3 regions of the Exiguobacterium sp. s40 genome follow, and region 1 is predicted to be linked to each of the others. Evidence: riboswitches for the same ligand, from Rfam matches in the RefSeq annotation. Region 1 holds a riboswitch; each other region holds the start of a gene.
What was found. Region 1 has a riboswitch for thiamine pyrophosphate ahead of thiW (energy coupling factor transporter S component ThiW). Riboswitches for the same ligand answer to the same signal wherever they lie in the genome.
Positions count from the first base shown of each region.

Region 2: it holds a riboswitch for thiamine pyrophosphate, as region 1 does, so the genes downstream of both, thiT (energy-coupled thiamine transporter ThiT) here and thiW (energy coupling factor transporter S component ThiW) in region 1, are expected to answer to the same signal.
Region 3: it holds a riboswitch for thiamine pyrophosphate, as region 1 does, so the genes downstream of both, KNP02_RS06485 (YkoF family thiamine/hydroxymethylpyrimidine-binding protein) here and thiW (energy coupling factor transporter S component ThiW) in region 1, are expected to answer to the same signal.

Region 1 covers NZ_JACSLC010000011.1:55,383-60,263, forward strand. Annotated here, with positions in the region: gene KNP02_RS10590 (AAA family ATPase) at 1-450, opposite strand, end outside; gene KNP02_RS10595 (hypothetical protein) at 549-1,241, shown strand; gene KNP02_RS10600 (hypothetical protein) at 1,334-2,080, shown strand; gene KNP02_RS10605 (aminoglycoside phosphotransferase family protein) at 2,082-3,050, opposite strand; gene KNP02_RS10610 (hypothetical protein) at 3,093-3,413, shown strand; TPP riboswitch at 3,438-3,536, shown strand; gene thiW (energy coupling factor transporter S component ThiW) at 3,601-4,089, shown strand; gene KNP02_RS10620 (hypothetical protein) at 4,154-4,420, shown strand; gene KNP02_RS10625 (GNAT family N-acetyltransferase) at 4,415-4,881, opposite strand, start outside; gene KNP02_RS10630 (YcxB family protein) at 4,876-4,881, opposite strand, start outside.
Region 2 covers NZ_JACSLC010000004.1:95,350-100,230, reverse strand. Annotated here, with positions in the region: gene KNP02_RS05100 (thiamine diphosphokinase) at 1-494, opposite strand, end outside; gene thiT (energy-coupled thiamine transporter ThiT) at 494-1,066, opposite strand; TPP riboswitch at 1,143-1,243, opposite strand; gene rpe (ribulose-phosphate 3-epimerase) at 1,263-1,919, opposite strand; gene rsgA (ribosome small subunit-dependent GTPase A) at 1,921-2,805, opposite strand; gene pknB (Stk1 family PASTA domain-containing Ser/Thr kinase) at 2,850-4,793, opposite strand; gene KNP02_RS05075 (Stp1/IreP family PP2C-type Ser/Thr phosphatase) at 4,799-4,881, opposite strand, start outside.
Region 3 covers NZ_JACSLC010000005.1:119,057-123,937, forward strand. Annotated here, with positions in the region: gene KNP02_RS06475 (hypothetical protein) at 1-44, shown strand, start outside; gene KNP02_RS06480 (GTP-binding protein) at 146-1,339, shown strand; TPP riboswitch at 1,402-1,502, shown strand; gene KNP02_RS06485 (YkoF family thiamine/hydroxymethylpyrimidine-binding protein) at 1,582-2,175, shown strand; gene KNP02_RS06490 (ECF transporter S component) at 2,168-2,743, shown strand; gene KNP02_RS06495 (ABC transporter ATP-binding protein) at 2,736-4,067, shown strand; gene KNP02_RS06500 (energy-coupling factor transporter transmembrane component T family protein) at 4,064-4,801, shown strand; gene KNP02_RS06505 (DUF1643 domain-containing protein) at 4,813-4,881, opposite strand, start outside.

The sequences.
Region 1 (4,881 bases):
CGTCCCAGCCGATTCAATCGGGTTTTGCGTCGCGATGACGAAAAACGGCTTCGGCATCGGATACGTCTTCCCGCCGATTGACACTTGTCGTTCCTCCATCGCTTCTAACAGCGCCGACTGGGTGCGCGGGACGGCCCGGTTGATTTCATCAATCAAGACGATGTTCGCGAAAATCGGACCTTGCCGATGGTCAAGTCCTTGCGTCTGCATATTGAAGTAGTCGGTCCCGATGACGTCGGACGGGAGCAAATCGGCCGTAAATTGGATGCGCGAGAATGACCCGTCCAAACTGCCGGCAATCGCTTTGGCGAGCAACGTCTTCCCAGTTCCAGGTACGTCCTCGAGCAAGATATGTCCTTCGGCGAGAAGTGCCGTGCAGCAGAGACGAACGACTTCTTCTTTCCCTAAATACACTTCATTCAACTGTTTGATGACCGCTTCGATTCCCATTTCGTTCCCCTCCGTTGGTAGATGACTTATTCGAAGTTTACCTGTTTATGGTAATATAGACAATAAATAGTCTGAACATTCCGATAAGGAGGGAAAGGATGAAGTGGTCATCTCGATTTATAGGGTTCCTTGTTGTGACAGCTTGTCTCGTAGTGATGTTCGTCTTTATCAGCAAGGAGACGTTCAGTTGGTTCCAAACAATCAATACACCTGCTCCAAGTAGTGTGATCGAAATGGGCAAGCCAGAAGAGGCACCACCGCCAAAAGGTGGTATTGATTTGGGTTCTACCGATGAGAAGGGAAACGATGGAGAACGGCAAGTGAAGGAAGACATGCTCAAATTCAAATTTGGTAGCGGGAATGGTGATGCCCCAGGCGGACTCGGCACATTGTTCGCCTTCCTTGCCGCCATCGGGTTGACCGTCTATGGCGTGCGTAGATGGCTGCGTCGTCGACGGGGGAAAGGATTCACGTTTTCTAGTAGACAGAATGCTTTTGCGCCACTGTCTCTCAACGCGGACACATCGATTAAGGCACGGACGTTCCCGATGCTCACGAATATCGAACTGAGGGATTGGCTGATCACGTTCAACGCGTCGCTCGCCCCTGAGTTAAAACTTCGGACGAATGAGACGGTCGTCGACTGGTTCGAGCGCATCGAGCTGACAGATATCGATGCCTCGCTCTATCATCTGATTCGCTATGGTCCCGCATCCGATCATGACATCCAGTTCGAGCAACAACAACGATTTCACGAGGCACTCGACCGTTACTTGAAGCGGCAACCCTGAGCGAGAAAGTACCCGGGTTCTCAATGACTGGCAAACATGCTACGCTCATTGATAACAGGAAAAAAATGTAACTTTCTTAGGAGGTTTGATTGATGAAACGCCTAGGCCTACTCGGATTCAGTGTGTTTTTATTGACCGGGTGCACCGATTCCGTTGAGCAACCCATCGTCCCAGCCGATACAAATGAGCCGTCGTCCGAAGACATCACCGCTTGGACGCGAGAAGATTTTAAAGACATCTTCGACCAATACGAAAAAGTAGCGCCGCTCTTGACGGCACTCGAGAACGATGGACTCACCCCGTTCCGCGAGACGTTCGAGCACGTCGTCATCGCCGGCGACGGCATCCAGCATACATACGCCGACATTCATCCGTTCAAACTTGACGACGGCACGTACGCCACCGTCTATGAGAGCGCGAACGGAGACATCGCCAACGGTCCCGAGTCGGTCGCGCCGCTGTTTTGGCAAGAAGCATCGTTCCTTCAATTCGTCGAAGAAATCGAGAAACGAAAATATGGGACGAGTGCCCCGCCGACGGACGTCGTTTTGACCGAAGACGAGTTTCAGGCGCTCTATAATCGCCACGCCTACACATCCGCGCTCATCGTCGAGCTCGACGAATGGGGCGTGCAAGTCGCGCGTGACCCGCTCGAGAACGTCATCATCGCGGGGAACGGGGTCAAGGAAGTGAAAGCCGATTTGATCGTCTTTGAGGTCGAGGGTGGCTACGCCATCGTCTATGACCGGGACGGTGAGATCTTCAAAGGACCGGAGTCGATTGCTCCGCTGTTTTGGAGCGAGACGGATTATGAAAACCTACTCGAGAAACATGAATGACTTAGGGGAAGCGCCGTTTCAAGTCCCGGTACTCGAGTAGCAAATTGAGCCATTGCGCCGGCTTATCGCTCGACTCAGCTACATCGTACCGGTACCTCGTCACATATACATGCCACGACAAGGCACGATAGACGCAACCGAGCTCTTCGGCGATCAACAAGTGACGCCAAAGCACGTCTTCGGGTGCGACGCCGCTCCACGCTTCCAAGTAAACCGTACGCATCGTTTGAATCTGTTCATACCAGGCGACCTCGTCTTCTTCCGGCAATAAGTCGTACAGCGCGTTCCAAAACACGCGCACGCTGAAAAACGGATGCGTGACGGTCGCGTCGCCCCAGTCGAGGATACACAAATCATTCGTCCGTTCCCGCCAGAAGATGTTGCCGCCGTGCAAATCACCGTGCTCGAGACTCATCGGCATCCCAATCGCCAGCTCATCGCACATCGCGATCAATTCATCTTGAAGCGCGAGCATGGCCTCGGCTTTGTATTGCTCGAGCCCGGCGCAGAGCTCAGGTAAATACGTGCGAATTTCGCCCTTCAACTTGGCCGGTCGGCGGTCCGGGATGCCGTAAGACAAGCAGGTCTCGATCTGGTCGATCTCCTGTCGCTGCAGCTGTGCGTATTGACGCAACGCCGCTTCGTATCGACTCACGTCCGGTCGTTCACGTAACGCCTCTCCGCCGATATCTCGCATGAGCAACCAGTTCCGGGCTGAATCGATGGCGATGACGTCAGGGACGAAATCAGGATGCCGCTCGGCCAGAAACGCCAACAGATTGGCTTCGCCGCGGCTGATATCGGTCACCGCTTTGGCGTAGTAACGTTCCTCATTGAGCGCGCCAACAAGCAAGTACGTCAAATCGGTATCTTTGATCACGTGCCACCTCGCATTCGGCACGTTTGTCTCAATCCATCGTTCGAACCGTTCACGAAACGATCGTTCACGCCATGGGATTGCCTGTCTCATCCTTTTCACCCTTTCTTTCATCATCTCCTAGGAGGAAACGATATGGACGTTGTATATTACTCATACCCGGTCGATGCCATCTTGTATATGTACTTAGGGGCGACGGCCGTCGTCAGTCTCATCATCGGGCTGCTCGTTTGGCGTCTGTTCAAGCGCCGAGCTGTCGGCTTTTGGACAACGCTCGTTCTCAGCTTTGTCGGGCTGTCGCTCTCGCTCGTCTGGTTTCAAAACGCGTCCGTCGCCGTGTTCATGGGGACACTCCCGTGGCTGATCAATCTCGTCTTCTCCCTTTTGTTGTACGGCCTGTTCGTCGGCATCATCTATGTCGCGTTCCGACCACGAAAGCTCGACCGCGTCAAGTGACGGTATGCTATACTCATGTTAATAAACGACCACTAGGGGAGCCTTCGGGCTGAGACGGCATGCGCCGGACCCTTCGAACCTGATCTGGCTCATACCAGCGTAGGGAAGTGGTGTGGGATTCGTCTGTCTTTCCACGCCACTTTTCCACTTGGAGAAGTGGCGTTTTCATTTTGAAAGGAGACTATCTATGCGTATTCAACAACTCACTTGGATGGCGATGCTCATCGCCATCGCCGTCATCGGTTCCCTGTTCATCTCGATTCCGACCGGTGTCGCCCGTGCCTATCCGATTCAACATATGGTGAACGTCATCGCCGCCGTCACCGTCGGGCCGATCGGGGCCGTTCTCGTTGCGTTCGTGACCGGAATCGTCCGTGTCATGACCGGTACCGGGTCGCTCTTGGCCTTTCCCGGAGGTATGATTGGGGCGCTTTTGGCCGGGGTCTTCTATATGAAGACGAACCGCCTCGCCTTCGCCGCATTCGGTGAAGTCATCGGGACAGGGCTCATCGCCTCGCTCGTCGCCGTCCCGTACGCCAAGGTGTTGATGGGGAGCGAGTTCGGGGCACTGTTCTTCTTCCCGGCCTTCCTTGCGTCGAGTGTGACTGGCGCCGTGCTCGGCTGGATCGTCTTGGCTCGGGTCAAGCAATTACGACCGCTCACGGTGAAACGATAAATAGGAGTTCCCCCCGCTGAAAAAAATGGTAAAATCAGGATAACACATACTGGGAGGTCATTTCTTGAATCGATTGACGCTATTATTGGCGGCCACCGCTTGCCTGTTCATGTCCGGTCTCTTGTACACGCTCGAACGCATCGCCACGTTCACCCGCTGGAATGCTCAGATTGCGACAGGCACGTTTTCCAGCGAGCCGATGTTCGTCGATGTGTTGCTTCAAAACGTGTTCATCTCGATTTTCGGAGTGGCTGCCATCTTCCTCTTTTTCAAAGCGGGCAGTGCTGTTCAAGGCTCAACGACGACGAAAACAGGGACGGCCGACTTATGACGGCTGTCCCTGTTTGACGTGATACACCCAAATCTCTTCCCCGTTTGCCTCATCAATCAAGCCGCTGTCGACAAATCCACCCTTCGCATAAAATCGTTTCGCCGGTTCGTTCGTCGGATGGAGACTGAGGATGAGGTCATCCACATCGAATCGCTCTTGAATCCACACGAGTGCCAACTGTAAAAAGCGTGACCCGATTCCTTTCCCTTGCTCTGTCACATCGATCATAAATCGATCGAGCCAGATGTAACGCTCCACCTTGTTCTCGGCCCCAATCATCATGAAGCCGACGGGATGATCATCGCGACAAAGTGCATAGCACTGCCACGCATATTTGACATCGGTTTCCATCTCGCGGAGCGATTCGGCGTTCGTTTCGATAAAACGGGCTTGGTCAGAAGCGACGGTCAAGGCGACTAAGGCATCCCGGTTCGTTTCCTCGACGAGTTGAATCGTCAGCG
Region 2 (4,881 bases), on a different contig from region 1:
TGGCTGACGACATCGTGACGGTCGAGCGGATATTTGACGCCGCGGATTGACACGTTCGCCCGCTTCCACGGGATGAGCGACAAATAATGATCGGCTTGACGTGGGAGCTCGTGACGCCCAGCTCCAACAAGACGAACGGTTTGCCCCGCCGTGAACAAACGCATCTCTGGATATGCCTCGAGCAGCCCGATATTGCCGAGCGTCATATCGAGGCGTCCACCGAGAGCGCCGTATACGAGCATCTCCGTCGCCCCGTGTCCACGGGCCGCCTCGAGCGCGATCTCGAGGTCGGTCACGTCTTTTTCAGATGGATAACGGACGGCGTCAATCGGCACTTCGCCCGTGAAGGAGTCGAAATCGCCGACGACGAGATCCGGGTTCAGCCCGTGGTTCAACAGTGTCTCGTACCCCCCGTCGACGCCGATGATATAATCGACGTCACGCGGGAGTCCCGAGATTGGTTCCGGGCTGGCCGCCACAATCAACACCCGCATTAGCGGAGGCCCCGGGTCGCGAGCGTGGCGAAACGTGGTGCCGAGACGAACAAGAGAACGAGGACGACGGCCGACACGAGGAAGGACGGCAACATATACGTCATGTTATAAGCGAACGAATAGGCGACGACCGGCCCTTCCGCGTACTCGGCGAAGAAGACAATCCCTGATAAGACGTGGGCGCCGTAGCGAAGCAAAGAACCGAGGAGCGCCCCGATCACCAAGTAGACGACGAGCGTCTTTTTCGCCTCGTCCTTGGCGGCCCGTTTCACTTGACCAGCGAACAGTCCGGCCATCCCGACGACACCGTAAGCGAACGTGTAGTCGAGCAGGAACTGGACCGGTGTGAAAATGTAAGCCCCGAACAGCAGTTGCAACGTTCCGACGAGCGCTCCTGTCGCCAGTCCGCCTTTTAATCCATGGCGGTACGCCATCACAAAGATCGGCAACATCGCCAGGCTGATCGATCCGCCCTGCGGCATCCGGAACGGGATGAGCAAATCAAAGATCAAGCCGAGTGCGGCGAACAATGAGATTTCAATGAGCGCCTGTAGTTTTAAACGTTGTTTCATCTTATTCCCTCCTTATTGTATGAGCGAACGACAAAAAGCAGCATGACGTAAACGCCATGCTGCTATCGAGTAGCAACGTGCATTTTCGCCACATCCCTACGTCCGTGTGAACGGAACAGGTTCAAAGGGTTAGCAAATGCCTCTCAGCCACAGAATGTGACACCCCTTGCGACAATATTTGTTGTTCTATCGACAATTATACACGAGAAGCGTGACGAATGCTATCGATTGCGTCTTTATAGCTCGGCTCGTTATAGATGGCTGAACCAGCCACGAGCACATCAGCGCCAGCGTCGATGCATAATTTCGCCGTCTCAGCGTTGACACCGCCGTCAATCTCGATTTCAAAGTCGAGACGACGCACTTGGCGCATCTCGCTCAGCGCCGCGATTTTCGGGACGACCGATTCGATGAATGCCTGGCCCCCAAAGCCAGGGTTCACCGTCATGAGGAGCACCATGTCGACGTCACCGAGCACGTGTTCAATCGACGACAGCGGCGTATGCGGATTCAAGACGACACCACACTTGGCGCCGGCCGCTTTGATTTGTTGCAACACGCGATGCAAATGATTCGTCGCTTCAACGTGAACCGTGACGATATCCGCCCCGGCCTTGATGAAATCTTCGACGAACCGTTCGGGCTGGTCGATCATCAAATGGACGTCTAACACCATGTCCGACTTCTTCCGTAAGCTCGCTAACACCGGGAGACCGATCGAGATGTTCGGGACGAATTGACCGTCCATGACGTCAAAATGGATGTAATCCGCTCCGGCCTCTTGGACCGCCTTCACTTCTGCCTCTAAATTGGCGAAGTCCGCCGCTAAAATCGATGGTGCAATTTTAATCATGTCAGTACCTCCGTTGTCTATCGTTTAACTCTGCCATAAACGTAACATAATTCTCATAGCGGGTGGAAGCGATTTCTCCCGCCTCGACGGCCGCTTTGACGGCACAACCTGGTTCGTTCAAATGGGCACAACCGCGGAATTTACAGTCATCATGCCGCTCGACGAACTCAGGGAAACACCAGCGCATCTCTTCGACTTCGAGTTCTTCTGGGAACTCAAGGCTCGAGAAACCAGGCGTATCGGCCACGAGCCCGTCAGCGAGCGTGATCAGCGTGACGTGACGCGTCGTGTGCTTACCGCGCCCAAGTGATTTCGAGATCTTCCCGGTCGCAAGTTCAAGCTCAGGTGCGACTGCGTTCAAGAGCGAACTCTTACCGACCCCGGTCTGTCCGGCGAACACACTCGTCTTCTCCTTAAACGACCCGCGGATTTTTTCGATCCCCGACCCGTCCTCGGTCGACGTCTCGATGACCTCATAGCCGATGGAACGATATAAAGCCGCTGCTTCATGAATCTTCTCCCGTTCCGACTCCGTCAACAAATCCATTTTCGTCAAAACGATAATCGGATGGACTTGCTTCGACTCGATCAAGACGAGGAAACGGTCGAGCAGATGGAACGAGAACGCCGGCTCTTTTACCGAGAATAACAAGAACGCTTGATCGATGTTGGCAATCGGCGGGCGGACGAGATGGTTCGACCGCTCGTCAACAGCCAATATATAACCGGTACCATCCCCTTGGTCTTGGATGTCGACATCGTCACCGACGACCGGCGAGATGTTCCGGTTGCGGAAATTGCCGCGGGCGCGACAACGGATCTCTTGTTTTTCTTCCGTCATGACGTCATAAAATCCGCCTTGTAATCGAATAATCGTACCTTTCATTCCATTCCCTCCTTAGAAAAAGAGGCGACGCGCACGCCACCTCTTCATTGTGAATCTTTTGCTTGTGCGTAAGTCACCGTATCCGTGCGAACGACTTCGCCGTCGACTTCAATCGTCGCGGTTCCGACTTCGTCCGGTGCGATGACGAGCGTATACGAGTAAGTCGTCGTCTCCGTTATCTTATCACGCAACACCTCGACTTCGCCACGGGCGTCGACCGTCCGAATGACGACTTCGAGTGCCTCGGCTTCTTCGCCTTCAGCGGGCGGCTCGATTTCGACGTTGACTTCCCGTTCAATCGAGACGTCCGTCGGTTCGACCCCTTGTGACACGATGACGGTCAGTTCCGTCCCCGGGTCGACTGCCGTACCGGCCGTCGGGAGTTGACGGATGATTTGATTCGCAGGAACGCTCGTTGAATACTCATCACGTTTGACGATTTTCAAGCTATTCTGTTCGGCATACGTCGTCGCTTCCTCGAACGTATAGCCCGCCAAGTTGGCGAGTTCGATTTTATTGCTGCCGGTCGAGACGACGAGCGTCACCGTCTCTTCAGATGGGACGACCTCGTTGCCTGGGGCGATCGATTGGGAGATGACATCCCCGCTATCGACCGTCTCGGATGCCTCCGACTGAATCTCGATATCCGTGAACTCAAGATCTTTGAGCGTCCGCTCGGCCGACGACTGGGACAGTCCTTCAACATCCGGCATCTCGACCGTCTCTTTTCCGGCCGAGACGACAATCGTCACGGTCGTCCCACGTTTCGGCTTCCGTCCGGCTTGCGGTGTCTGCGAGATGACGTCGCCAGCCGCGATGTTGTCACTCGCCCGTTCAGTTGCCTCGACGACAAAACCGGCCGTTTCGAGCTCGGTCGTCGCCTCGTCGCTCGTCATGCCGACGACGTCCGGGACGACGGCACGGGACATCTCATCGGCGATGACATATGCCCCGATTCCGCCGCCAATCAACAAGAAGAGGAGTAGGAGCCAAAGCCACCACTTCTTCTTCCGTTTCGGCTTCGGGTTCGCTGTCTCAGGTTCGCTCGGTGCGACCGGTTGTTCCGGTGTCTCTTTGACGTTCGGTTCGTCCGGGACGACCGGTGACATGACGAGCGTCTGATCGAATGCGTCCTGTTCTGTACTGAGGCGTTTCGGTTCGTTCGCACGTTCCGGGTCGAGCGCCGTCATGCAATCCTTCTTAAAGGCGGCGACCGATGTGTGACGGGCGCCCGGTGATTTCGCCAGCGCCTGCATGATGCAGTTCTCAAGCGCTTGCGGGATGTTCGGGTTCAAATCCATCGGTCGAATCGGGTCGTCTTGCAAATGTTGAAGTGCGACGGCGACTGGCGTCTCGCCGATGAACGGAACGCGTCCGGTCACGAGTTCATAGAGCACGGCACCGAGTGAATAAATATCTGACTTCTCATCGGCGAACTTTCCGCGCGCCTGTTCTGGAGAAAAGTAATGGACCGAGCCGAGCACTGACATCGTATGGGTCAGCGTCGCGTTCGACATGGCCACCGCAATCCCAAAGTCCGTCACTTTGACGTTGCCGCTCTGATCGATCATCATGTTTTGCGGTTTGATGTCCCGATGAATGATTCGATTCGCATGGGCATGGTCGATGGCATCACAAATCTGTCCCATGATGCGAAGCGCCTCGTCGACAGATATGTACTCTTCTTGCAAATATTGTTTCAGCGTCATCCCGTCGACATGTTCCATGACGATGTAATAGATGTCGCGTTCGTCTCCGACGTCGTAAATGGCGACGATATTCGGATGGTTCAGACTCGTCGCCGCATGGGCTTCTCGTTCAAACCGGCGTATAAATTGTTCATTATGCGAGAATTCAGATCGCAACACCTTGATGGCGACGGTTCGGTTTAAAATCTCATCGTGAGCCCGGTAGACATTTGCCATGCCGCCGCTGCCGATTTGCTGTTCGATCCGATAACGATCGTTGATTCGTTCTCCACTTCGCATCGGATTCATCCTCTCTTTCTATCTGTGAACTGGACGAGGGCAACAGTGATGTTGTCACTCCCACCCAAACGGTTGGCTCGATCGATCA
Region 3 (4,881 bases), on a different contig from region 1:
CCTATCCACGCTCAGAGGCCGAACGCAAGGCGTTAGAAGAATAGGCAGGAGAACACGTCCGGAAACGGGCGTGTTTTTTTCTTGACAGACGTCACCGACCCGTCATCATCTAAAAAGTAATCATTACGATTTAGGAGTGGGTAGAATGAGACGAATCCCGATCACCGTGCTGTCCGGTTATTTAGGAAGCGGTAAGACGACACTATTAAACCACATATTGAACAATCGGACGGGCAAGAAATACGCCGTCATCGTCAATGACATGAGCGAGTTGAATATCGATGAGCGATTGATTGAACAGGGCGGTTTTTCAAGGACGGACGAAAAGTTGGTCGAACTATCGAACGGCTGCATCTGTTGCACGCTCCGTGAGGACCTGCTCGAGGCGGTAGCAGAGCTTGCGAACGACCGGGACCTCGACGGAATCATCATCGAGTCGTCCGGTATCTCAGAGCCGATCCCGGTCGCCCAAACGTTTACATATGCCGATGACGCCCTCGGCATCGATTTGACGAGCCGAGTCTATATCGATGCGATGGTGAGCGTCGTCGATGCGTTTCGGTTCTTAAAAGATTTCAACTCAGGCGAGTCGCTCCATGAACGCAAGCAGGCGATTGAGGCGACAGACGTCCGCGAAGTCGTCGACCTGCTCGTCGACCAAGTCGAATTCGCCGATATCATCGTCTTGAACAAGGCGGATCGCGTGAACGAGACCGAACTCGGCGAGATGACCAGACTGTTGAAGGCGCTCAACCCGACCGCGAAGCTGTTGACGTCTGTCCATGCGAACGTGGAATTGACCGAGCTGTTGGATGTCAATTTGTTCGATTTCGAACAGGCGATGCATGCGGCCGGGTGGATTCAAGAACTTGAGACAGATGTGCACACGCCGGAGACGGAAGAATACGGCATCAGTTCATTCGTCTATCGTCGGCGTCGGCCGTTCCACCCGGAGCGTCTCCATGCCTGGATCGAGGCGTTTCCGGAAGAAATCGTCCGCGCGAAAGGGTTCTTATGGATTGCTTCCCGGAACGACCTCGCCTGTCTGTTTTCACAAGCGGGCTACGCCTCGACGCTCGAACATGCCGGGCGCTGGCTCGCGACGCTTCCGGAAGATGAGCGTCGTCACATGTTCGCGGCCGAACCGGAACTCGCCGCCGACTATGTCGAACCGTACGGGGACCGACAGACGGAGCTCGTCTTGATCGGGCAGCGGATGGATCGAGCCATCATCGAACAAGAGCTCGATCACTGTCTGCTGACAGATGAGGAGATGGCGCTGGATTGGTCGACGCTCCGGGACACACTTCCGGGGAACGAGGTCGTCACGTTCTCATAAGACCGTTTACAAAATGAAAGCGGTCGTCTATACTGATTCTTGCATGAACAACCGCATACATTGGACTACACTAGGGGTGCTTCGGCTGAGATGTGAGCATGGCTCCAATCCCTTATGACTCGATCCGGGTAATACCGGCGTGAGGAAGTGTGGCACTTTTTCTAATGGATTAAAATTGGACGAGTGGCCGCATTCTCATGGATGCGGCTTTTTTGTGTACACATAATAAGGGGGAATAGAACATGAACAAACAATGTGGAACGAGCCCGATCGTCGGGTTCCGCGTTACACTGAGCCCGATGACGACTGATTTCGTGAGCATCATCAAAGGGGCGTTGAAGGAGACGGATTTACAAAACGTCTGGCGACATACCGATGACGTGTCGACGGTCATCCGTGGACGAAGTGAGCATGTATTCGATGTGGCTAAGGCCGTGCTGTCACACGCGACAAAGACAGGGGAACATGTGTCGATGAGCGGGACGTTCTCGGTCGGGTGTCCAGGGGATACGGCCGGAGATGAAGTGCTCGTTGTGTCGAGCGAACCGCTTAATGGTCCCGTCAGTCCGCAATATGTCTCCTCACAGTTCGCGCTCTATCCGCTCGGTGATGACGACTATATGGACATCATCTACGAAGAAATCGCTTTTGCGAAAGAGCGAAGTGTCTTCAATGACTCGATGCATTACGCCTCAGGTATACATGGGGACATCGAGCCGGTGTTCGCTTTCTATGAGGCGACGTTTGAACGCGTCCGACAGAAGACAAGCCACGTCGTCATGACGGTGACGTTCAGCGTGAACAGTCCGTCACATGAGGGACGTATGGATGCTTAAATCGTGGAAGTTAAAAGAGATCGTCTTGTTGTCGATTTTATCGGTCGTATTCGCGGTGGTCTATTTGGCGTTCGTCCATGCTGGGAACTTGTGGGCCGGTCTGATTGGACCAATCGCCTACGAATGGATTTTTGGGATATGGTTCATCGTCTCGATTATCGCAGCTTATATCATTCGCAAGCCTGGGGCTGCATTCTTGTCCGAAGTGCTTGCGGCGACGATTGAGATGATGATTGGCAACGCCATCGGACCGCGCATCATTTTAGTCGGGATCGTTCAAGGGATCGGCGCCGAAGCGGCGTTCGCTTTGACGGGTTATAAACGCTATGATCTTTGGGTGCTCATGCTCGCCGGATTCAGTGCTGCTGTGACAAGTTTCGCATATACGTACGTCATGGGAGGGCTCAATGCCCTCAGTCCGACATATGTAGCTACGATGTTCGCACTACGCGCAACGAGCGGGATGTTGATTGCTGGTCTGGGCGGTAAGATTTTGAGCGACTTGTTGCTTCGGACGGGCGCGCTTGATGGGTATGCTCTCGCGCGACAGGACCGTATGCATGGTTGAGGCAGAACATCTGACATTTCGTTATCCGAACAAGAAATGCGATGTCTTGACGGATATCACACTACGTCTAACAAAAGGGAGAACGGTCATTACAGGGGCAAGTGGGTCGGGAAAATCAACATTGCTCGCTTTGATGAATCGTCTCTATCCGGACAATTGTGATGGCATCGTGACGGGCAGATTGCACTTGTTCGATCGCTCTTATGATACGTATGAAGCTGGCGAAGTGAACCGGCGCGTCGGAACGGTCTTTCAGGACCCGGACAGTCAGTTCGTCATGCAGACGGTCGAAGAAGAATTGATTTTCACGCTCGAAAACTTTGCCGTCGCGAGAGACGAGATGATGGCCCGTGTCACCACAATGTTAGAGGCGTTGCATTTGACCGATTATCGTTACCGTACCATTCATGACCTATCGGGGGGTGAGAAGCAACAAATTGCCGTCGCTTGTGCCTTGATTGGCCGTCCCGAGTGGCTCCTCCTCGATGAGCCGCTCGCTCACCTCGATCCTGAGACCGCCCATCATTTCGTTCGTTGGCTCGACGGCGTCGCACAGACCGTAAACGTTGTCGTCATCGAGCATCGGCCATACATATGGGGTGATTTTTTTGACCGACAAATAAAGCTCGTGAGTGGGCGCATCGACTATGATGGACCGTTCATCGTCCGACCAGATTATGCGTTCTCTCCAATTAAAGTTGAACAAGGAGAGAAAATATTATTTCACATACCGGAATTAAAACGAAAAACATTTCAATTAGCAGCGAGCGAGTTAAAGGTCGCTGAAGGTGATCTCATTGCGGTGCTCGGTCGAAATGGTAGCGGAAAGTCGACATGGCTGCGAAGCCTAGCCCGGAAACATCGTGAAGTCGGCCTCGTCCCGCAATCACCGGCGCATCTATTCGTTACGAATGATGTGACCCGAGAACTCGCATATGGCCATAATCGCCCGATTGAGGACGTCTTAACGCGGCTCGGGCTCGAATCAGTGCGTGACCACCATCCACTCTCCCTTAGTCACGGTCAAAAACGAAGGCTCGCCATCGGAGTGATGATGCTGTCTAATAAACAACTGATTGCGTTTGATGAACCGACTGCCGGACAAGACGAGGTATCGCTTCGTGCGCTCTATGACTTAATGGTCGAACGAACACGATCCGGCCAGACGATTTTGTTTGTGACGCACGACCTCAGCTTCGCGCGGATTGCGAACACATATTATTTGATGTGTGACGGCGACTTGAGTGGGCCATATGACGCTTCACTCTGGGATGAAAAAGAATTACTACGCACCCACGGCTTATTGATGGAGGAATCGCGATGACATTTCATGAGATGAACCCGACGATTAAATTTCTGACCGTGGCATGTCTCATGTTCGGTCTCGCCTTCATGTATAACCCTTGGACTCCGCTTGCTTTTTTTCTCGGTACAGTTACACTTCAAACGCTATTCTCTGCAGTGAGCTGGAGAAGATGGGGGTTGTTCATGATCCCATTTTTATTGACCGCGCTCGGGACATTGTGGACGACGCTCGTCTTTGGAAAGCAATCAAGCGGAGATGTCGTGTTCAAGCTGTTTGGCAATGATGTGACCGACGAGAATGTGATGCTAGCAGCGACGCTCTCCTTGCGTGTGTTGGCATTCACAGCCTTGTCGCTTCTGTTCACGCTGACGACGGACCCGAAACGGTTCGTCTACAGTTTGATGCAACAAGGAAAGCTGTCACCAAAAATCGCATATAGTGTCTTCGTCGGTTTTCGTTTCTTTCCGATTCTAAAAAAAGAACTGATGCAGCTGTATGAAACGCATGCGTTACGAGGCGTGCGTTTGGAGACGAGACTCGATCACATCCGCCACGTCCCCAAATTAATCGTTCCGCTTCTTGCTGGATCGATCCGCCAAGCGGAACGAATCGCGTTCTCGATGGAAGCACGTGGGTTTACGGGGGAACTTCGAGCGACGTACGAGGTTGTCCCCGTCACCAGGAACGACTTTCTGTTGGCGTCGCTTTTGCTCCTATTGTTTGGAGTGAGCGTGTGGCTTGGCATACGTTAAAACAAGACGACTCACTCGGAGTCGTCTTGTTTCGTCTCTTTCACGATTCTAAATTTCGGTTTGATCGATTCGTTATTGAA